One region of the Paraburkholderia sp. A1BS-2L genome, then DNA from elsewhere that is predicted to be linked to it. Evidence: predicted binding sites of a transcription regulator. Region 1 holds the regulator's gene; each other region holds the start of a gene.
The links. The regulator FliA, encoded in region 1, starts transcription of late flagellar genes. The targets are predictions, from matches to a motif close to CTAAAGTTTNNNNNNNNNNNGCCGNTA.
Positions count from the first base shown of each region.

Region 1 (7,713 bases):
CTGCGCGCGCTCGCCGGACCGATCCTGATCTGCATGATCCTCGGCATGATGATCCTGCCGCTGCCGCCGTTCCTGCTGGATCTGCTGTTCACCTTCAACATCGCGCTATCGGTGATGGTGCTGCTCGTCAGCATGTACACCATGAAGCCGCTCGACTTCGCGGCGTTCCCGAGCGTGCTGCTGTTCTCCACGCTGTTGCGCCTCTCGCTGAACGTGGCCTCCACGCGCGTCGTGCTGCTCGAAGGCCACACCGGCCCCGACGCGGCCGGCAAAGTGATCGAATCGTTCGGCCACTTCCTCGTGGGCGGCAATTTCGCCGTGGGTATCGTGGTGTTCGTGATCCTCATGGTGATCAACTTCATGGTGATCACGAAGGGCGCGGGGCGGATCGCCGAAGTGTCGGCGCGCTTCACGCTCGACGCCATGCCCGGCAAGCAGATGGCGATCGACGCCGACTTGAACGCGGGCCTCATCAACGAGGAAGCCGCGCGCAAGCGCCGCACCGAGATCGCCCAGGAAGCCGAGTTCTACGGCTCGATGGACGGCGCGAGCAAGTTCGTGCGCGGCGACGCCATCGCGGGCCTCCTGATCATGGCGATCAACATCATCGGCGGGCTGATCGTGGGCGTGGTGCAGCACGGCATGTCGTTCGCCTCGGCGGGCGAGACCTATACGCTGCTGACGATCGGCGATGGTCTCGTCGCCCAGATTCCGTCGCTCGTGATCTCGACGGCCGCGGGCGTGATCGTCTCGCGCGTGGCGACCAATGAGGACATCGGCACGCAACTCACCGGCCAGCTGTTCACGAACCCGCGCGTGCTGATGATCACCGGCGCGATCATCCTCATGATGGGCATGATTCCGGGCATGCCGCACTTCGCGTTCTTGCTGCTGGGCGGGGGCGCGATCCAGCTTGGCCGCGTGATGAAAAAGAGCGCCGAGGCGAAAAAGGCCAGCGCCGTGCTCGCGGACGTGCTGCCGGCTGCCGCCGCGCCCGTCGAGAACGCCGAGGCGAGCTGGGACGACGTGGCGCTCATCGACACGCTCGGGCTCGAAGTGGGCTACCGCATCATTCCGCTCGTCGACAAGAACACCGACGGCGAGCTGCTCAAGCGCATCAAGAGCATCCGCAAGAAGTTCGCGCAGGAAATCGGCTTCCTGCCGCCGGTCATTCACATCCGCGACAACCTGGAGTTGCGCCCGAACGCTTACCGCATCGCGCTAAAGGGCGTGGAAGTGGGCTCGGGCGAGGCGTTCCCGGGCCAGTGGCTCGCGATCAATCCGGGGCAGGTGAGCGCGGTGGTGCCCGGCACGCCGACCACCGACCCGGCGTTCGGGCTGCCCGCGATCTGGATCGATTCGAACATGCGCGAGCAGGCCCAGGTGTTCGGCTACACGGTGGTCGATTCGAGCACCGTGGTGGCGACGCACCTCAATCACCTCGTGGTGACGCACGCGGCCGAATTGCTGGGCCGCCGCGAAGTGCAGGCGCTGATCGAGCGCGTGCAGAAGGACACGCCCTCGCTCGTGGACGACCTCGTGCCAAAGGTGCTGGCGCTCACGACCTTGCAGAAGGTGCTGCAAAACCTGCTGGAAGAGGGCGTGCCGATCCGCGACATGCGCACGATCATGGAGTCGCTCGCGGAGCATGCGCCGCGCATGCCCGACGCACACGACCTCACGGCGGCGGTGCGCATCTCGCTGGGCCGCGCGATCACGCAGCAGTGGTTCCCCGGCAATGCGGACATGCAGGTGATGGGGCTCGACGCCAATCTCGAACGCGTGCTTTCGCAGACGCTGACCTCGGGACCGAACCCCGGGCTGGAGCCGGGTCTCGCGCATACGCTGCTCACGCAGACCGAAATGGCGATGGGACGTCAGCAGGCGTTGGGACTTGCGCCCGTGCTGCTCGTGCAGCATGCGCTGCGGCCGATGCTCTCGCGCTTTTTGCGCCGCAGTCTGCCGCAGTTGAAGGTGCTTTCGTATGCCGAGGTGCCGGATACGCGCAATGTGCGGGTGGTGAATGTGGTGGGGGCGGGGTGATGAGCTGAGGGGGCGAGGCGTCAAAACGCTTCGAGAAGATCCAGAGTCGATGTAACGCCGATTGGCGCCGGCGCTTCCAGCATTACCTTGTGCAGCGTGAATTTGCGTTCGCGCTCGCTCGCGAGGTCGTCGAATCCCTGCTTGAGGGCATCAAAACCATAGGTCTTCAGGCTTGACGCTGACGACTTCTTCGCCAGCGCGGGATTTCACGATTTCAGCCAACTCGATATCTTCGAGCCGGTCGCAGATCGCTTCCCATTGGTCGCCAGCTCAGAAAAGACCAAATATGCGACTAACTGTGTCCACAATGCCGAGCGCACGAAGTCGCAGCCCAGAGCCTCAGGTTCCGGGCACTCGCCATCCCCCGAATTACCCACCTTTCCCCACCCTGATCCACCGATCGTCGAGGGCTCACCTTCGAAATAATTCCAACATCGGAGAAGGGCCCGTGCGAGAGCGCAAGGCCCGCGGTAATCCAGACGCAAACGACGGGCGGCGCAGGCCGCTCACCTCACTCAGGGGCTTGGCTTGAACATTCGCAAATTCATCGGTGGCACCAGCCGCGACGCGTTGCGCCTCGTGCGCGAAGCGCTGGGTGCGGACGCCGTCGTATTGTCGAATCGCACGCTCGACGACGGCAGCGTCGAAATCGTCGCGCTCGCGGACCGCGACCTCGCAGCGCTCGCGCCGGCGGACGGCGGAGCGCCCTTTGGCGGTGCGCCTCTCGGCGGCACATCGTCCGCCGGTGGTCAGGCGCAGGCTGGCGCGGGCTTCGCGGCGAAGCCGTCGCGCGCCGCGATCGGCGCACCGCCTGCCGCCAGCACTGCGGCGACCGCTGGCAACCCTTACGCAAGCGGCGGCATGCCCGACGTGTTCTCATCGGTGTTCGGCGCGAGCCCGGAGGTGGGCGCGGAGCGCGACGCCGCTGGGGCGGACGCCGCGGCACAAGGCGAAGCCGATGAAGGCAACCACGACAGCGACAGCGACGACACCGCCGTCTCTCTCGGACAAGCCACGCAGGCAAAGCTGAGCGCCGAAGCGTCCGAAGCCGCGGCAAAGCCGTTCTCCGCTTCGCGTGCCGCGGCGGGCCAGCAAGCCAGGCAACCCGCAGTCGAGTCCCAGGACGCACCGCGCACGATGGCCGAATCGAACCCCTGGCTGATCGACCACGCGCGCCGTATCGCGAATCAGCAAGCGAACCAGCAAGCGAACCGGGACACGGCCCAGCCGGGCATGACGCCGGCCGCCGCGATGGCGAAGGGCCTCGGCGTGGCCGCCGACCCCACGCATCGCGCCGATATCGACGCGAACACGCCCGAATGGGCGCGCCAGGCTGCGCACGTCGCGGCGCGCCGCGCGGCCCGCAGCATTGGCCAGAGCCCCGATGCGGCCGGCCCGGCGCCCGCCGCTCAAAGCGTTCAAAGCGCCCCTAACCCGGCCCAGGCCGCCCAGAGCGCACAACCCGCCGCGCCCAGCACCGCACAAACGGTGAGCGAAGCGATCCGCGCGCGCATCGAGCAGGTCGTCAACGAAACCGTGATGCACGAGCTCGCCTCCATGCGCGGCATGATGGAAGAGCAGTTCGCGGGTCTCCTGTGGGGCGAGCATCAGCGCCGCAACCCGATGCAGGGCGCGCTCACGAAGCAGCTTTTCGCGGCCGGCTTTTCGGCGCAGCTCGTGAAGATGGTGGTCGACCGCCTGCCCAGCGTGGAAACCGAAGAGGCCGGCATGGAGTGGGTTCAGTCGGTGCTCGAATCGAACCTGCCCGTGCTCGAGGACGAAGAAGCGCTCATGGAGCGCGGCGGCGTATTCGCGCTGATGGGCCCGACCGGCGTGGGCAAGACCACGACCACGGCGAAGCTCGCGGCGCGCTGCGTGATGCGCTTCGGCGCGAGCAAGGTCGCGCTGCTCACGACCGACAGCTACCGCATCGGCGGCCACGAGCAACTGCGCATCTTCGGCAAGATCCTCGGCGTCTCGGTGCATGCGGTGCGTGACGGCGCCGATCTGCAACTCGCGCTCACCGAGCTCAAGAACAAGCACATCGTGCTGATCGACACGATCGGCATGAGCCAGCGCGACCGCGCCGTGACCGACCAGATCGCCATGCTGTGCGGCACGGGGCGCCCGGTGCAGCGCCTGCTGCTGCTTTCGGCGACCAGCCACGGCGACACGCTCAACGAAGTCGTGCAGGCGTACCAGCACGGCCCGGACAACTCGCCGCTCGCGGGTTGCATCCTCACCAAGCTCGACGAAGCGACCAACCTCGGCAGCACGCTCGACACGGTGCTGCGCTACAAGCTGCCGGTGCACTACGTCTCCACGGGCCAGAAGGTGCCAGAGAACCTGTACGTGGCCACGCGCCGCTTTCTCGTGCGCAGCGCGTTCTGCGTGCCGCGCGATCGCTCGCCGTTCGTGCCGCACGAGGACGATATTCCCGCGCTGCTCTCCGCGCTCTCGACGCGCTCGGCCACGCAAGCTCCCGAGGTCCGGTTTGGATAAGTTCGTGATCGATCAGGCAGAAGGCCTGCGACGGCTGCTCGCGCGCGAAGGCTCGCGCGTGATCGCCGTGACCGGCGGCCACGGCGCACCCGGGCGCACGACCGTGGTGATCAATCTCGCGGCCGCGCTGATCGCGCTGGGCAAGGACGTGCTCGTGATCGACGAGTGCCTTGGTCCGCGCTCGGTCAGTGCGCAGCTCGGCGGCGGCATGCGCGGCGTGAGCAACGAAGCGCGCGGCAATGCCGCAAGCCTCGCAGGAAACTTCGCGCCGAATTTCGCGGCGGTGATGCGCGGCGAGATTGCGCTGGACCAGGCCGTGGCGCGGCATGCGCTGGGCTTCGGCGTGCTGGCCGCGCCGCGCGAGCAGTGCGTGGGGGCGCAGCTGGATGCGCCATTGAGCAAGCTGCTGGCCGGTCCCGCCGATTTCGTGCTGATCGACGCGCGGCTCGACGCCGAAGGCGCGCTCTCGCCGCTCGCCTTGCACGCGCACGACGTGCTGATCGTGATGCGCGTGACCGCGCAGGCGATCACCGACGCCTACGCCTGCATGAAGCGGCTGCATTTCGCGCATGCGATTGGGCAGTTCCGCGTGCTTGCGAACCACGTGGCGAGCGCCGCCGACGCGCAAGCCGCGCTCGAGAATCTCGCGGGAGTGGCGAGCCGCTACCTCGCGGTATCGCTGGAGCGCGCGGGCAGCGTTGCCGCCGATCCGCACATGCCGCGCGCGCTGCAACTGTCGCGCTGCATCGTCGATGCGTTTCCGTCGACGGCTGCCGCGCGAGATTTTCGCCACGTGGCGGCCGAACTGCCGCACTGGCCGCTGCGCCCCGCGCTGTTGGCATCGGCGGGCGCGCCGGCGAGTCCGGAGCAAGCGGCGAATTCATTCGTTTCATCCGCCACGGACGCCCCGTCCGCGAGCGCGACGGCCTATGCGGGATGGCGGGCGGATTCGCCCGTGCACGCGCATCGGCACGTGTGACGGACACAGGAAGGAGAGCCAGATGTATAACGCTCAAGGAAAGATTTCGCAGGCCGAAGTGCTCGCGAAGTACGCGCCGCTCGTGCGGCGGCTCGGATTGCAGCTCGTGGCGAAAATGCCCGCGAGCGTGGATCTCGACGACTTGATCCAGGCCGGCATGATCGGCTTGCTCGACGCTGCGAATCGCTACAAGGAAGATCAGGGCGCGCAGTTCGAGACCTACGCGAGCCAGCGCATTCGCGGCGCCATGCTCGACGAGCTGCGCAGCAACGACTGGCTGCCGCGCAGCCTGCGGCGCACCTCGCGCGAAGTGGAAAGCGCGGTGCATCAGGTGGAGCAGCGGCTTGGCCGCTCGGCGAGCGAGACGGAGATTGCCGAGCATCTGCAGATGCCGCTCGACGAGTACCAGAGCATGCTGCAGGACCTGCACGGCAGCCAGCTCATCTACTACGAAGACTTCGACCGCTCCGCCGACGACGAGCCGTTCCTCGACCGCTATCGCGTCGATCACTCGGACCCGCTCTCGGCACTGCTCGACGAGAGCCTGCGCGGCGCGCTAGTCGAGGCGATCGAGCGGCTGCCCGAGCGCGAGAAGCTGCTGATGTCGCTGTATTACGAGCGCGGCATGAACCTGCGCGAGATCGGCGCGGTGCTGGAGGTGAGCGAGTCGCGCGTGTGCCAGTTGCACAGCCAGGCGGTGGCACGCTTGCGGGCGCGGCTGCGCGAGATGTCATGGGCGGGGACGGAGCATTAGTCGGGCGTAGTGGCGAGGGGTTTCAAACCCTACATGGATGTGTACATCGCGTCATGATGACAACCGCTTCGAGAAGTCCGTCATCAAGCCGGAAACGACTGCGCCGGCCATGGGGTTCGTGATGCTGCAGCGCGCCGTGACGCGCGCTGAGTTCGCTCAGATGCCAAGTGTGAGCGACGTGCTGGCGCGTCGGATTACACGCACGCTGCTCGACTTTGGATCGCTGAATGCGTCTTCGCCGCGAGGCGATCTTTCCTTTGGACTGCCCTTGAAGAGCCTTCCGTTTCTGTTTCCAGGGCTTTGGCCGGAGGTTGATCAGGGGTGAAATGTTTTTTATGGTTTTTGCTGATTTGTGGGGAAGTCGTTTCGCGACCCACTGCTGACAGTCGACCACCAAGCGTTGAAAGGCAGGTATAGGGGCTCAGCAGTCCGTCTATCGTGGCTTTGCACACAGGCAAACCGACGAACATCCCGGTGAAACGCCCAAACCTTGTTCATTGACACATATCAACCGCGTCTGCCGCCACTCGCTCATCATCAGCTATCGAAACAGGGCATGCTGGGGGCGAGTTATGAAAGGACGCATATTCGTCATTGGCGCCTCATTGAGCGGGATTAACGCGCTTTCGCGGCTGATCGCGCTACTTCCCGAGAATTTCCCATCTTCAGTATTTATCACGCAGCATGTGGGCGCTCACAGCCCGGGCATGCTGCCCCAGATTCTCAGCAACGCGGGACGACTGAAGGCCATACATCCCAAGAACACCGAGCTAATCGAGCCGGGGCGAATCTATGTGGCGCCACCGGATCGCCATATGCTTGTGCAGCGAGGATATATACGCCTGTCTCATGGCCCTCAGGAAAATCACACACGGCCCGCTATCGATCCGCTTTTCCGGTCGGCGGCCATCTCTTATGGCCCAGCCGTGGTGGGAGTCGTATTGACCGGACAGCTTGACGACGGTACGGCTGGCTTGCTTGCAGTCAAGGACAGGGGCGGCACCGCCATTGTGCAGGAGCCTTCCGAAGCAACAGCGGCCTCGATGCCTAAAAGCGCTCTCGCCCACGTCAAAGTGGATTACTGCTGCAAATTGGCAGAGATGGCAGCACTTTTCGTTCGTCTCGCCAATGACGACCCGGAGCCCAATGAGGACCGTAATCTCGATGAACTTATCGATATCGAAAACCGGATCGCCGAGGGTATCTTCGATCTTCAGGACTGGTGGAAGCTCGAAGGGATGAGCAGTCCATGTGGTCTGAATTGTCCTATTTGTCGAAGCGCCCTTTACGAGCTGCGCGACAAACGAATGATGCGATTCAGATGCCGCGCGGGACATGCTTTTTCCGCAGAAAGTCTCCTTGCGGAACAAGCTGACTCCAGGGAGACACAGCTCTCGGCTCTGTTCGGTTCGCTTACCGAAGAAGCGACGCTTGC
Region 1 is NZ_CP120428.1:3,075,145-3,082,857, reverse strand. It holds gene flhA (flagellar biosynthesis protein FlhA) at 1-2,043, shown strand, start outside; gene flhF (flagellar biosynthesis protein FlhF) at 2,572-4,545, shown strand; gene P5W98_RS14110 (MinD/ParA family ATP-binding protein) at 4,538-5,524, shown strand; gene P5W98_RS14105 (RNA polymerase sigma factor FliA) at 5,547-6,278, shown strand; gene P5W98_RS14100 (hypothetical protein) at 6,316-6,603, shown strand; gene P5W98_RS14095 (chemotaxis protein CheB) at 6,851-7,713, shown strand, end outside.

Region 2 (7,713 bases), 860 kb from region 1:
GGCGAGACCGGTGATCTTCAGGAGATTGTGGAGTTCGACGTAGTCGCCGGTGAGGGTGAAATCGAGATTGGGCATGGCGCAAAGGAAATCAGGGGCGTGCCGGGCAGGGCGCGCGAAGGGTGAGCATCATAAGCGATTGCAGCCGAGCGCGGGCGTGACGCCTTTGATTCAGCCGCGTTGCCGTCGCGCCCAAGTTGGACGCTGAATGGCGCCAGATCAAGGCAAGATCGGCGCTTGCGGACGAGAGGTGTATGAATATACAGTATGCGTCGCCGTGTCGATGCCCGACCCGGCCCGCACACTGCTCATTTTCACCGGATACTGCCGCGCCTGCCTTGTCCACCGTCTCCACTGCCTCTCTCGCCGATTCCCCCTGCACGAGCGATATTGCGCCCGAGGCGGCGCCGTATCTCGCGAAGCTCAACGACGCCCAGCGCGCCGCCGTCGAGCACGGCGGGCCGCAGGCGTTCGCGCCGGGCGCGGCGCTCCCCGCGCCGCTGCTGGTGATCGCCGGCGCGGGTTCGGGCAAGACCAACACGCTGGCGCACCGCGTCGCGCATCTGGTCGCAAACGGCGCCGATCCGCACCGCATCCTGCTGCTGACCTTCTCGCGCCGCGCGGCGCAGGAGATGACGCGGCGCGTCTCGCGCATCGCGGCCGGGGTGTCGGGCGCGGCGGCGGCCCTGGCTCAGGGGCTCACCTGGGCAGGCACCTTCCACGGCATCGGCGCGCGCCTGCTGCGCGAATACGCCGAGCAGATCAGCCTCTCGCCCGCGTTCACGATCAACGACCGCGAGGACTCCGCCGATCTGATGAACCTCGTGCGCCACGAACTGGGGTTATCGGCGAAGGACAAGCGCTTTCCCGCGAAGTCGACGTGCCTCGCGATCTACTCGCGCGTTGTCAACACCGGCGATTCGCTCGCGAACGTGCTCGCACGCTCGTTCTCGTGGTGCCTCGAATGGGAGCCGCAACTGCGCGCGCTATTCGCGGCCTACGTGGATGCCAAGCAGAAGCAGAACGTGCTCGACTACGACGACTTGCTGCTCTACTGGGCGCACATGGCGGCGGAGCCGGCCATCGCGGCCGATCTGGCGGGACGCTTCGACCATATCCTCGTCGACGAGTATCAGGACACCAATCGCCTGCAGGCGTCGATCCTGCTCGCGCTCAAGCCCGACGGGCGAGGCCTCACCGTGGTCGGCGATGACGCTCAGGCGATCTATTCGTTTCGCGGCGCGACGGTGCGCAATATTCTCGATTTCCCCGCTCAGTTCGATCCGCCTGCGCGCCAGGTCACGCTCGAGCGCAACTACCGCTCGACCGAGCCGATTCTCGCCGCTTCGAACGCGGTGATGGACGCCGCCGCCGAGCGCTTCACCAAGAACCTGTGGACCGACCGCGCGTCGCAGCAGCGTCCGCGCCTGGTGACGGTCGCCGACGAGGCCACTCAGGCGCGCTACGTCGTCGAGCAGATCCTGGAGGCGCGCGAGGGCGGCATGACGCTCAAGCAGCAGGCGGTCCTGTTTCGCGCCGCGCACCACAGCGCGACGCTCGAAATCGAACTCGCGCGCCGCAACATCCCGTTCGTGAAATTCGGCGGCCTGCGCTTCCTCGACGCCGCGCACGTGAAGGACGTGCTCGCCGTGCTGCGCTGGGCCGAGAATCCGCTCGACCGCGTGGCGGGCTTTCGCGTGACGCAACTGCTGCCGGGCGTCGGGCCCGCGACGGCGGCGCGTCTGCTCGATCAGGTCGCGGCCTGCACGGGCGCGTACCGCGCCGCGCAGGCGCTCGCCGCATTCGCGCCGCCGCCGCGTGCAGCCGAGGACTGGCCCGCGTTCGCGGCGCTCGTCGATCAGCTCGGTATGCGCGCAACGCCCTGGCCCGCCGAGTTCGAGCGCGTGCGGCGCTGGTACGAGCCGCATCTGGAGCGCAATCACGAAGATGCCCAGGTGCGTCTCGCCGATTTGTTGCAGATGGAGAGCATCGCGAGCACCTACGTGTCGCGCGAGCGCTTCTTGACCGAGCTCACGCTCGACCCGCCCGACGCCACCAGCGCCGAGTCGGCCGATCCGCTTCTCGACGAGGACTACCTGATCCTCTCGACGATCCATTCGGCCAAAGGCCAGGAGTGGCGCAACGTGTTCGTGCTCAATGGCGTGGACGGCTGCATTCCGTCCGATCTCGGCGCGGGCAGCGACGAGGAACTGGAAGAGGAGCGGCGTCTGCTCTACGTGGCGATGACGCGCGCGAAAGAGGATCTGCACATCGTCGTGCCGCAGCGCTTTTATGTGCACAACCAGGCCGCGAGCGGCGACCGCCATGTGTGGGCGTCGCGCACGCGCTTCATCGCTGCAGGGATGCTGCCGCTCTTCGAGTCGCGCGCCTGGCCGCCCGCGCCAGTGGCAAGCGCGCCGAGCGCGGCGGGGCTGGCCGCCGCCGCGCGCGCGAAGGTCGAGATCGGCGCGAAGCTGCGCAAGATGTGGGAGTAGGGCGGGGTTGCGTTTTCAGCTGCGCGGCTGGTTCTTCGGCGGCGGCACGAAAAAGTTGCGCAGCCAGGCGGCCAGGCGCGTGAATACGTCGTCGGGTTCCTCGACGAAAATTTCAGGCTTCAAAAGACGCAGGTATTCCATGATCTGCTGCGCTTCCTGCTTCTGGAACGTGCCGTGCGCGATGGCCAGACGCAGCAGGCCGCGCAACTCGCCCAGACGCTCGCGCGCGAGGCTCCCGCTTGCCTGCTCGCAGCCGATCTTCGCTTCGTAGACGCGCTGGCGCACCGACTCTGCGAGCCGCCACGCAGGCGTCTGCATGGCCTCTTCGAGTCTCTGGATATCCTGCACGCCGGACTGGATCTGTGCGGCGAGCGGGTCGATCAGCGCCTCCCCGGCGTCCGCCTCGCGGACGATCGCGGCGGCCCACTCGCGGCACTGCTTCGCGCGCTCGTCGGGCGTCCATTCGGGCCGCGACGCAAAGCCAAAGCCGAATTCGCCCGCCTGGCGCAGCAGGATCGACACGACCTCGGGAAACTCCTTGTCGAGCGTGCGCTTGGCCCACGCGTACTGCCCGCCCTGCAAGAGCCGCTGCACGGCCTGCTCGGTGAGCGGCGTCATGTTGTCGAGCAGCTTCGCGCGCAGGAAGTCCTCGAACGACGGCGTGAGGAACTGCGGGTCGAGCTTGAGCGAGACGCGCAGGAACGCATCGAAATCCTTGCGCAGCGACGCAAGCGTTTCATCCTTGATATTGAGGGTGATCTGCCCCATGGTGGTTGCCCCGTGTGTTCCTCGCGATACCTGTCTGTCGCGCCAATGCAGGCCTCGACGGTTTATCGGCGCAGCGGGGCGAAACTTGAGGCGGGGCAGACAGGGATGGACAGGGATGGACAGGGATGGACAGGGATGGACAGGGATGGACAGGGATGGACAGGGATGGACAGGGGCTGGCAGCCTCAGCGCAGCACCACGCCCTGCCAGAGGAAGAACACGCCCAGCCCCACGGCAATGGTGAGGAGCGGCCGTTTGGTGAGCGCGCTCACGGCAATGGCCGCGAGCGCGCCGACGAGCTGCGGATTGCGCCACGTGAGCTCGGCGTGCTGACCGTGGGGCGACACGGCCATCGGCACGATGATCGCGGTGAGCACCGTGACGGGCACGAAGCCGAGCGCGGTGCGCACGATCGGCGGGAACACGAGCCGATCGCCCAGCACGAAGACGGCGGTGCGCACCGCCACGGTAATGACGGCCATGCCGAGAATCAGGATGACGTAGTTCATGGGCGGCCTCCAGCGGTGTGTGCATCCGCGCTTGCCGCGTTCGTGCGCGGCTTGCGCGGCAGCGAGAGCGCGACGCCCACCGCCACGCCCGCGAACACGGCGCCGAGCAAGCCGAGCTTGTACGGCCAGCCTTGCCAGAAGAAGGCGAGCGTGCCTGCCGTGGCGGCGGCGGCCAGATAGCGCACGGCCACGAGCTGCGGCACGACGATGGCGATGAACGTGGCGACCATCGCGAAGTCGAGCCCGAGCGACTGCAGCCCCGGGAACGCCGCGCCGAACAGCAGGCCTGCCGCGGTCCACAACTGCCAGTTCAGGTACATCGACAGGCCCGAGCCGAGGAAATGCCACGGCGAGACATCGCCGGGCGCATGGCGGCGGAAATACGCCCAGGCGACGGCGAACACCTCGTCGGTGAGCAGGCCGCCCAGCACGAGGCGCCAGCGCATCGGCAGATGCGAGACATAGGGCGCGAGCGTGGCGCTGTAGAGCACGTGACGCAGGTTCACGATGAGCGTGGTGGCCCAGATCACGGCGAAGCTCGCGTGCGAGGCGATCAGCCCGAGCGCGATGAATTGCGCGGAGCCGGCGAACACGGCGAGCGACATTAGCTGGCCGTGCCAGAGCGACAGCGGGCCCGAGGTGACGAGCGTGCCGAAAATGACGCCGAAGGGCGCGGAGCCGATCATCATGGGGATCGTGTCGCGCGCGCCGGCGACGAATTCCTTGAAGCGATGGGGGTGACGGGTCAAGCGAGTCTCCAGATGGGGAGGCCAGCATAGCGGCAAGCGACGTGCGCGGCTTGTACGTTCTTGCGGCGCGCCCGCTTCAGGCCGCCCATGCCATTGCCGGTGGGCGGCCTCGTGCGCGAGTGATTGGGGACTAATTCGCCTGCCAGCGGCCGGGCGGCACGCCGAACATGCGACGGAAATGCCGCGTGAAATGGCTCTGGTCCGTGAAGCCGCTCGCGGCGGCGACCTCGGCAACCGAGGCGCCCGCGCGCAACGGCCCGAGCGCGCGCTGCAGCCGCAACTGGGTGCGCCACGCGTGCGGCGGCAGCCCCGTGGCCTGGGTGAACAGGCGCGTCGCGTGAAACGCAGAGAGACCGACCGCCTGTGCGAGATCGGCGACGCGCAGCGGTTCGGTGAGATCGGCGGCCAGCAGCGCCTTCATGATTTCGACGCGCGGCTCGTTCGCGGCGGACTCGAGCCGCGCCTCGCGCGCGTGCGCGTGGCGGGTCAGGAGCGTGGAAAGCGCGTCGAGCAGCGCGCCTTCCACGGCAAGAAGGTCGGGCTGCGGTGCGTCCGGTGCGCTTTGAGTGCCCGGTGCGGCCGGCACCAGTGCGAGTTCGGTACGGCGGCGGTCGGCATCCGCCTCCAGCAATTGGTGCGCGAAAGAGAGTCGGCGCGCGAGATCGGCGTCGCGGATCACCTCGGCGTCGAACCACGGCAGCGGCTGCGCGCGGCCCGCAATTTCCCCCGCGAGCGTGTGCAGATAGGCGACCGGCACATACATGACGCGATAACGCCAGCCTTCGTCCACAGCGCGCGAGCCCGTGTGGACCTCGCCCGGATTGATGACCGGCACGCTGCCCGCTTCCGCGACATGCTGCGCACCGCGGTAACGGTAGCACTCGGCGCCGTCCTCGATCACGGGGATCGTGTAGGCCTCGTGCCAGTGCGGCGTGAAGGTGTGATCGTGATATTCGGCCGTGAGCAGGTCCGCGCCGGGCAAAAGCGGCGTGCGCCAATAACGGGCGGAATCGCGAAAACGGGAGTGCGTCATGGGAAGGGGCCGACCAGGCCCTAAGTTTAGCGCACGGGAATGGTCGTGCCCGCCGGCATCGGAACGGCGGTGACGCTGTTCTTCGCGCTGCCGCTCACCACGCGGTCGCTGTACGTCAGGTAGACGAGCGCGTTGCGCTTCGTGTCGACTACGCGGACCACGTGCAGCGTCTTGAAGATCAGCGACATGCGCTCGCTGAAGACATCGGCCTGCTGCTTGAGCGGGGCGGCGAAGCTGATCGGGCCGATCTGGCGGCAGGCGATTGACGCTTCGGTCGGGTCTTCGGCGATGCCGAGCGTGCCTTTCACGCCGCCGGTGCGCGCGCGGGAGACGTAGCACGTGACGCCGCTCACGGCGGGATCGTCGTAGGCCTCGACGACCACCTTGTCGGAGCCGGTCAAGCGGAAATTGGTGTTCACGCTGCCGATCTGCTCGGCATGGGCGGCGCCCAGCGCGAGCGCGCCGGCGCAGAAGGCGAGCGCCGGACGCAGTCGGGCGGCAAAGCGAGTCGAGTTCATGCGGAGTTCCGAAAATGGCGAAGCGACGACATTATCGGACAGGGCGGGGAGGAGGGGGCGATGATCGTTGGCAACCCTCGGCGGTTACAGATGCTGGGGCAAATCCATCGCATCGCGAAGAGTACGCAAGAGGAGGCTGCAGAAAAGAAAAAAGCCGTTGCGCAGGACACGCAACGGCTTCGATATTTTGGCTCCCCGACCTGGGCTCGAACCAGGGACCTACGGATTAACAGTCCGGCGCTCTACCGACTGAGCTATCGGGGAACAGCAGTACAGCTACAACCTTTTACTTCATGAAAAAGCCCGTTCTGGTTAACGGGCTTTTGCGAATCTTGGCTCCCCGACCTGGGCTCGAACCAGGGACCTACGGATTAACAGTCCGGCGCTCTACCGACTGAGCTATCGGGGATCAACAAAAGCAGAGAACGAGATTCTATGGGGTCTGGCGTAGGCTGTCAATACCTTGTCGTCATCTTGTTATCCATTCCTGCAAAAAAGACGGCAGGAATCCAGGATGACGACACCCCAGGGGCAGAACGATGCTTAGCGCGCAAGCAGCGCGAGCTTGTCCTTAACGTCCTTGAATTCGTCGGCTTCGGGCAGCGGCGCCTTGGTCTTGGTGATGCTCGGCCAGCCCTTTGCCAGTTCGGCGTTCAGCTCAGTGAAGTGTTGCTGGTCGCCAGGCACGTCCTCTTCGGCGTAGATGGCATTCACCGGGCATTCGGCAACGCACACGGCGCAGTCGATGCACTCGTCCGGGTCAATCGCGAGGAAGTTGGGACCTTCGCGAAAGCAGTCCACCGGGCACACATCGACGCAGTCGGTATAGCGGCACTTGATGCAGCTTTCGGTCACAACGTGGGTCATTCAGGCAGCTCCTGCATGCTTGTATCGGGGGACGCGCGCGCGAAATCGGCGGCGCGCGAAAACCAATATTGTAACTGATGCCGATTTTTCTCAGCCAGACGTCCGTTGCAGTTCTTAGATCGTTTCGTGATTAGTTTATGCGTCATGCCGGGTAAGCGCGACTCATCTGCGCGTGCGGACCGATGCGGCCTGTGGGGCTGCCGGCGGGGTGAGGGCGCATTCGGGTAACATGCAGGCATCTTCGGCGTATGCCGTTTGCGGCACAGCCGCCTCGCTCATCATGATCATTACTTCGCTGCTCGATACCGACCTGTACAAATTCACGATGATGCAGGTGGTGTTGCATCATTTTCCTGCGGCCCATGTGGAATATCGCTTTCGCTGCCGCACGCCCGACATCGATCTCGTCCCTTACGTCGACGAAATCCGCAGCGAGATTCAGAAGCTTTGCAGGCTGCGCTTTGCCGAGCCCGAGCTCGAGTATCTGCGCAAGATGCGCTTCATCAAGGGCGACTTCATCGATTTTCTCGCGCTCTTCCATCTGAACGAGAAGTACATTTCGGTCACGCCCTCGCCCAGGGGCAACGGCGAAATCGACATCGAAATCAAGGGACCGTGGCTGCACACGATTCTCTTCGAGATTCCGGTGCTTGCCATCGTCAACGAGGTTTACTTCCGCAACACGCAGCAGCATCCGCAGTACGAGGAGGGCCGCGAGCGCCTGCGCCACAAGATCGAATTGCTCGGCGCGAAGCCCGAATTCGCCGACTGCAAGAT
Region 2 is NZ_CP120428.1:2,211,045-2,218,757, reverse strand. It holds gene P5W98_RS10040 (RNA-binding S4 domain-containing protein) at 1-75, opposite strand, end outside; gene P5W98_RS10035 (ATP-dependent helicase) at 252-2,492, shown strand; gene P5W98_RS10030 (DUF4088 family protein) at 2,508-3,260, opposite strand; gene P5W98_RS10025 (AzlD domain-containing protein) at 3,446-3,769, opposite strand; gene P5W98_RS10020 (AzlC family ABC transporter permease) at 3,766-4,458, opposite strand; gene P5W98_RS10015 (AraC family transcriptional regulator) at 4,649-5,551, opposite strand; gene P5W98_RS10010 (CreA family protein) at 5,578-6,069, opposite strand; tRNA gene P5W98_RS10005 (tRNA-Asn) at 6,258-6,333, opposite strand; tRNA gene P5W98_RS10000 (tRNA-Asn) at 6,403-6,478, opposite strand; gene fdxA (ferredoxin FdxA) at 6,613-6,936, opposite strand; gene pncB (nicotinate phosphoribosyltransferase) at 7,217-7,713, shown strand, end outside.
Region 2: a site for FliA is predicted at 3,324-3,350, ahead of P5W98_RS10030 (DUF4088 family protein). Genes of this name have one in related genera too.

Region 3 (7,713 bases), on a different replicon from region 1:
AACGGGCCGTCGTTTCGCGTGATCGTGGACGTGGGCAACTGGGACAACTCGCGCGCGATGAACCTGCCCGGCGAATCGGGCGACCCGGATAGTCCGCATTATCGGGACCTGGCGCAGATGTGGCTCGATGGCCGCTATTTCCCGTTGCTCTACACGCGTGCGGCGGTGGAAGCGGAGACGGAAAAGCGGATTCATCTCGTGCCGGGGGTTAGCACGCGCTGAACGGGGGACGGGAAGAAAGCGCAACGACTCGAGGTGCCGCTTGACGAGTCATTCGCGCAATGCCCGTTACTTATTGCGGGCGCGGGCGATCTCGGCCGAGACGAGGCGAATCGCGTTGATGAGCTCGTGCGCGGCCGGCGAGGGCGGGCTGCCGGTGCGCGTGGTCAGGCCAATATCGCGGGTCGTGTCGCGCATGGGCACATCGAGCACGGCCAGCATTCCTGAAGCGCACTCGTAGTGCAGCTGCTGCGCCGAGAGCACGGCAATCATGTCGGTATGCAGCAGCAGCCCCCGAATGATGGCGAGGTCCGCCGTTTCGACCGTCGGCATCGGCGGCCTGATTTTCGCGCGGCGAAACAGCGTCTCGAACAGCCGCCGCGTGGGCGAGTCGCTGCGCGGCAGTACCCACTGGGCATCGCCAAGATTCTTGAGGGGGAGGTCCTTCACCTTGGCGAGTGGATGGTCGTGCCGCGCGAGGATGACCAAATTCTCCGACATCAGCTTTTCGTTTTCCAGGCCGCTGGTGGCATCGTTCACCCGCAGCGCACCCAGGATGAAATCGATGTCGCCCGCGTGCACGCCCGCGACCAGCGCTTCATAGGCGCTCTCGTCGGTGATCACGCGCACCTTCGGAAAGCGCGTGACGACGCGCGCCACGGCTTCCGGCAGGATCAGCGTGCGGCCGAGCGGCAGCGCGCCCACGGTGACGATGCCCTGGACGCTGCCATGCAGCGCGGCGACGTCGTCGGCGACGTGGCGCAATTCGTTCAACGCGCGGCGCACGTGCAGCAGGAAGGTTTCGCCGTCGGCCGTCAGGAGCAGTCCGCGCGGATGCCGATGGAACAGCGGAAATCCCGCGCCGATTTCGAGAATGCGCACCGCGCTGCTGACCGCGGGTTGCGTGACGTTCAACGCACGCGCCGCACTGGGCATGTGCCGGTAGCGCGCGAGCGTTGAAAACAACTGCAGCCGGCGGGTGTTGAGCAGGTAGGCCGGCAAGCCGCCTGCCCGCGTTGCGCGCTTGCGCGATTGGCGCATCGCACACCAGCTCGCCAGTTCGTTGAGTTCGGCGAACACCCGCTCGCTGCGCTCGAGCACCGCTCGCCCCACGGGCGTCGCGAGCATGCCGGATGGCTTGCGCTCGAACAGCGGCGCGCCCAGCGCGGTTTCGATCTGCTGCACGGCCCGCGTAATGGCCGACTGGGCGCGAAAGAGGGCGGTGGCGGCGCGGCTCACGCTGCCCATCTCGGCCACGCGCAATACCGCATACAGACACGCGAGATTAGGAAGGTCGTTGTTGTCCATGTCAGCGGTGTTCCATGGCCGTCGACTTTACCGGAACGCCGACGGGCAGGCTTGCGGCGTGCTTATCCAGGTATCGATTTCATTTATTGACATGTCTGCGGGGTAAGGCGCGGCGACCGCGTGAGCGGGGGCTGGCGGCGAGTCATAAGCCTTGTCGGACGGCCTTTCCAGGCATGCGGGAGAACGCGCCGAGCCGCGCCATACCTTTATTCGATTGATCGTTACATTGATGAGCAGGGTTTTCCCTTGCTGGTTCCGAAGCCGCGTTGCGCGCGGCGATCCTGTGCGCCGGCAGGATCGGCTTTTCGTCCGGGTGTTCCGGTTGGCGCGTTGATCGCGAAGCGTCACGGTATTTCCCGCCGCGATGTGCGCCGGATCGCGGCGGCGTAACGCATCTGTACTAGTAAATTAGTTATTCGAAATAATTCATGGATCGACGAGATTTGCTGTCGGCCCCGGGATCATTCATCGGTTTTGACGCGCTTCACGGGGAGCGCGAAGCGTGAAAAGGGAGCCTCAATGTGCCGGTGCTTCCGATTGATGCGCGAGTTTCGCTTCTGCGGCCCGCATGCTGGCCTCGTAGTTGTAGTCGGTCGCTTCGTATCCGGCTTGCTTGAGCTGGACATACTCGTTGCGAACCTGCGCGCGGGTCAGCGGCTGGGTTTGCGCGGCGAAACTGAGTGCCGGCACGGCGAGAGCCGATGCGACAGCGATGGCTTGAATCAGGGTTTTCATTTCGACTACCTCGGGAACATGGAGCGAAGCGACCGGCCTGTCTGGCGGTCGTTGAGTGAAGCTTAGGATTGGACGGTGAGGTAATAAATGCCCTGCGCCTCAATTCACTGTTCCTGCCGGAGTAAAAGTGCCCGGGCCGCTACGTTCCCAAACGTTGCATGAGGAGCGACTGATCCGATTTGTTACAAAAAATTTCAGTCTAACCGCTTTCGTGTGATCTAAATTCAAATGCACTTCCTGCAGATCGATGGAGCCGAAGTACGGCGTTATCGAAGGGGTGTGACCTAGGTAGCCAGCGGGAAAAGGCTGATAGCAGGTGGTGCAATTGCGTGACCGTCGCGCTGGCGATACCCGTGCTGACGGCCCATGGCTGTTGCGGGCCGCATAGAAATAAGGAGTCCTTTCATGCATCGCAACAAGTCTTGCGCCGTGCTGCTCGGCGTTTCGGCGGCTGCCACGCTCATGGTTAGCGCACCGGCCTCGGCCAGTCCCACACTGGTTTCGGGTCCAAGCCCCTTTGCCACGTGCACCATTGGCGGATCATCGAGCAGCACTGTCTTTGTGAATAGCGAGGTCGAGCCGTGGGTGGCCGTCAACCCGAAAAACTCGTCCAACCTCATCGGCGCGTGGCAGCAGGACCGCTGGTCGGACGGCGGCTCTCATGGCCTCGTTGCCGGCTTCTCCTTCGACGGCGGTCACACCTGGGGGCAAACGTCCTTGCCCTTTAGCGCATGTGCGAACGGGCTCGGATACGAGCGCGCCTCTGACCCATGGGTGTCCATCGGCCCCGACGGCACCGCCTATGCCGTCTCCATCTCGTTCAACAACTCCAACAACAGCAATGCCGTGGCCGCAGCGGTTTCCAGCGATGGCGGTCAGACCTGGGGAAACCTCAGCGTGATCATCGCCAACAACGAGCCTACCTTGCAGTACTTCAACGACAAGGAATCGGTGACTGCGAATCCGATCAAGGCCGGCGTGGCGTATGCGGTATGGGACCGGCTCGAACTGCCGAACGGCAACCCCTACGCGAATCTCCATACGGCCGCTTACCGCGGCCCGACATTGTTCTCGAAGACCGTGGATGGCGGCAAGACCTGGAGTACCGCCGCGGAAATCGTGAAGGTGCCCTCGCGGCAGCAGACGATCGGCAATCAGATCGTGGTCAATCAGCAGGACGGGACGCTCTACGACTTTTTCGATCTGATCACGCCGCCATTCAACCAGGGGGCAGGCAGGGTAGCGTTCATCAAATCCACCGACGATGGCGCCACGTGGACCCAACCTCAGATCATTTCGACGCTGCAAACGGTTTCGGTTTTTGATCCCAATTCCGGCACGCCGATACGCACCGGGGACATCATTCCCGAACCGGCGATCGATCCGGCGACGGGGCGGCTTTATGTCGTCTGGCAGGATTCGCGCTTCAATGGCGGGAAGTACGACGAGGTGGCGCTATCGACGTCCGCTGATGGTGGCAAGACATGGAGCGCGCCCATGCGGGTGAATACGCCTTCGGGCCGACCCGCATTCAATCCTGCCGTGCGGGTCAACCCTGCGGGCGTGGTGGCCGTCACGTACTATGACTTCCGCACGCTCAAGTCCACGGACACCACGCTGCCGACGGATTACTGGCGCATCACCTCGCCGCGCGGGGGCCAGAATTTCGGCAATGAATTGCATATCGCGGGGTCCTTCGATATGAAAACCGCGCCTTATGCCGAAGGGTACTTTATCGGGGATTATGAAGGGTTGGGTGCAACCGATACGGAGTTCGTGCCGTTCTTCGTGCAAACGACCGGGAATGCAAGCAATCCCACCGATGTCTTTGTAGCGCCAGCGCCGTAAATCGCTCGACTAGTCAATTGCGCCGGATCCGCGCGACCCTTTCAGGGCGCGCGGATTCGCGCGCGCCAACGATGGCTTGAAGGGCATGGACTGAAACGCCGGATTGATTATTCCAAAAAAATCAACTATTTGGCATTTGTTTTCGGCTATTCGGCGGCCATTTCCCGCGTGTCTGTCATGTCCCTGATTGAGCATAAGATCAGATTTTTTGCATATGTCCCTCTAAAGTTCCCTGGTGGGCGGTCGTTACCCCAAACATGGCGGTCGAAACAACGCGTTTGACAGTCCGCCGACGCCACGGCAGCCGTGGCGCAAACGGGCTCAGTCCCAATCAGGAGAATTTCCATGCTCGGAATCAACAGCAATATCAACTCGCTCGTCGCGCAACAAAACCTGACCGGCTCGGGCAGCGCGCTGTCGCAAGCGATCACGCGCCTCTCGTCGGGCAAGCGCATCAACAGCGCAGCGGACGATGCAGCGGGTCTTGCGATCTCGAACATCATGCAGACCCAGATCAACGGTCTGAACCAGGGCGTGTCGAACTCGAACGACGGCGTGTCGATGGTGCAAACGGCATCGAGCGGTTTGTCGTCGCTGACGAATAGTCTGCAGCGGATTCGGCAGTTGGCCGTGCAAGCGACGAACGGCGGCATGACCGATACGGACCGTCAGGCGCTGCAGCAGGAAGTGTCGCAGCAGGTTTCGGAAATCAACCGTATTGCGTCGCAAACGACGTACAACGGCATGAACGTGCTGAACGGTTCGCTCGGCGCAGTGTCATTCCAGGTGGGCGCGAACGTCGGCCAGACGATCAGCCTGAACCTCTCGCAGGGCGTTGCGGCATCGTCGCTCGGCGGCGGCGTTGTGAAGGCGGGTGACACGATCGCCTCGCTCGCGGTTTCGCTCGACTCGAACGGCAACGTCTGGCAAGCCGCGAGCGATGGCACCAACGCTGCATCGAAGGGTACGGAAGTTACGCAGTTGAACCTCGTTTCGGACGGCAAGGGCAGCTTCTCGGTGACCGATCAGAACGGGCAGGCCGTGTCGTTCTCAACCTCGGGTATGTTCGACACGACGACGACGCCTGGCCAGATCAAGATCAAGGCTGCTTCGAACATCGATCCGGCAACCGTGGCCACTGAAATCGACAAGGTGAACGCTCAGGCGCTGACCGCAGGCAGCCCCCTTGCTAACGGCACGACGCTCGGTACGCTGTCGGGCTTCGATCTTAATGCATCGACGGGTCTCGATAGCTCGGCCAGTCCGCAGTCGAGCGACGTCACGTCGATTACGGTGAAGTCGGACGGTAACTACGGTTATACGTTCTGGGATCAGAACGGCAACCAGCTCAGCGCGTCCGGCAATGTCGTTACGAAGGAATTCACTAGCGCTACAGCTTATAATCCGGCGACTCCGGCCGCTGCAAAACTCGGCACGCCGACTGCCGGCAATACGAAGTTCTCGGTCGCGTCGTCCGCCACGACGCAAACCGTCGACAAGGTCGACGTCAGCACGGTCCAGGGCGCGAACAAGGCCATTCAGTCGATCGACGACGCGCTGAACACGGTCAACAACATTCAGGCAACGCTTGGCGCCGCACAAAACCGCTTCACGGCGATCAGCACGGCGCAGCAAGCCCAGTCGACCGACCTGTCGCAAGCACAATCGTCGATCCAGGACGCCAACTTCGCGGCAGAAACGGCCGCCCTGAGCAAGGCCCAAGTGCTCCAGCAAGCCGGCATCTCGGTGCTCGCGCAAGCAAACTCGCAGCCGCAGCAGATCCTGAAGCTCCTGCAGTAACAAGCGCTTCATGTGAGTCAAGCAGTACGCGCCGCGCGCTCCGCCCGCCATACCCGGGGCGCGCGGCGCTTGCCAACCGGGAGGACAACCTCCCGTTTGGCGTTTTTAAACCTGAACCGTACTTGAACCGATCCACCCGGCATCGCCGACGCACGGAGCCCCTTCATGTCCACCGTATCCGGTATCTCGAACGCGAATCTGGCCTCCAGCGCCGCAGCGTCGGCCAATAGCGCGCTGCAGCAAGCCGCGCAGTCGGTCATCAGCGGCTCGACCGGCAATTCGTCGATGGACGTGAGCTCGCTCGTCACGGCGCTCGTCAATAGCAAGATCGCGGGCCAGGCGGCGACACTGTCTTCGCAGGCGCAACTGGACAACACGCAGATCTCCGCATACGGCACGCTCTCGGCTGCGCTTTCGGCGCTGCAGGCGGGCCTCACTTCGCTCTCGGACGGCACGACCGTCAACGCCTTCAAGGCGAGCACGAGCGGCACGGGCATCGCGGCCACGGCGGCCAGCGGAGCGGTGGCGGGGACGTATTCGATCGACGTCGCGCAGATCGCGACCGCGCAGGTCCTCACGTCGAGGGGCTACGGCGCAAGCCAGCCGCTCGCTTCGGTGCCGAGCACGATGACGCTCTCGATCGGCGGCGCGAGCACCACGATTTCACTGGACAGCAGCAACAGCACGGTTTCCGGCATTGCGGCGGCGATCAACAGCGCGAGCAACAATCCCGGCGTGACGGCCACGGTCGTGAACGGCGCCGATGGCGCGCACCTCGTGCTGCACGCGAATGCCACCGGATCGCAGAACGCCATCAGCATTCAGGTCAGCGATACGGCCACGGGCGACCCGCTGAACGGCCTGGCGGTTACCGGCAACGCCGGCACGTCGCTTAGCGGCAACGCGAGCGCGACCAGTGCGCAGCTCACGGCCAACCAGTCGACGCTCAGCAACGTGCAGACTTCCGGCTCGCCGGCCACGCCCAACTGGAGCCAGACCACCGCCGCGCAGGATGCGTACTTCACGCTCGACGGCACCGGCGTGACCAACGCGACGAACTCGGTGACTACCGCGCTTGCGGGCGTCACGCTGAGCCTGAGCGCAGCATCGGTGGACACCACGGGTACATCGCCGCAAACGCTCACGATCGCGCAGGACACGAGCTCGCAGTCGAATGCGATCAACAATTTCGTCACGCTCTACAACACGCTCGTGACGACCATGGGCACGCTTACCGCGTACAGCTCGACCGCGACTTCGCAGGGCGTGCTGCTCGGCGACTCGACGCTGAACCTCGTGCGCAACCAGTTGGCCTCGATCGTCGCAACCGGCGTGAAGAACGGCAACACGACCACGAGTCTCGCGACGATCGGTGTGACGCTGAACGCCGACGGTTCGCTCGCGGTCGACAGCAGCACGCTGAGCAGCGCGCTGCAGAACAACCAGGCCACGTTGGCCAAGCTGTTCAGCTCGACCAATGGCGTGGCCGCGCAACTGAACACCAATATCACGAGCTATCTGTCGAGCAGCGGCGCGATCCAGACGCGCACCAAGGCGCTCAATACGGACCTCACGAATCTCTCGTCGCAGCAGTCGTCGCTAGCGACGTATCAGTCACAGCTCACCAGCATGTACACCGCGCAATTCACGGCGCTCAATACGCTGATGGCGACGATGAGCAACAACCAGCAATATCTCACCCAGCTATTCGGCGGCCAGAACAGCGCGGGCGCGATGGCCACCAACAAGAACTGACGAGGTCACCGGTCATGCAAGCACTGGCCCAGATCGAACGCATCCAGC
Region 3 is NZ_CP120429.1:1,904,453-1,912,165, forward strand. It holds gene P5W98_RS23535 (penicillin acylase family protein) at 1-222, shown strand, start outside; gene P5W98_RS23540 (LysR family transcriptional regulator) at 289-1,527, opposite strand; gene P5W98_RS23545 (DUF4148 domain-containing protein) at 2,044-2,262, opposite strand; gene P5W98_RS23550 (sialidase family protein) at 2,725-4,110, shown strand; gene P5W98_RS23555 (flagellin) at 4,456-5,910, shown strand; gene fliD (flagellar filament capping protein FliD) at 6,076-7,665, shown strand; gene fliT (flagellar protein FliT) at 7,680-7,713, shown strand, end outside.
Region 3: a site for FliA is predicted at 4,333-4,359, ahead of P5W98_RS23555 (flagellin). Genes of this name have one in related genera too.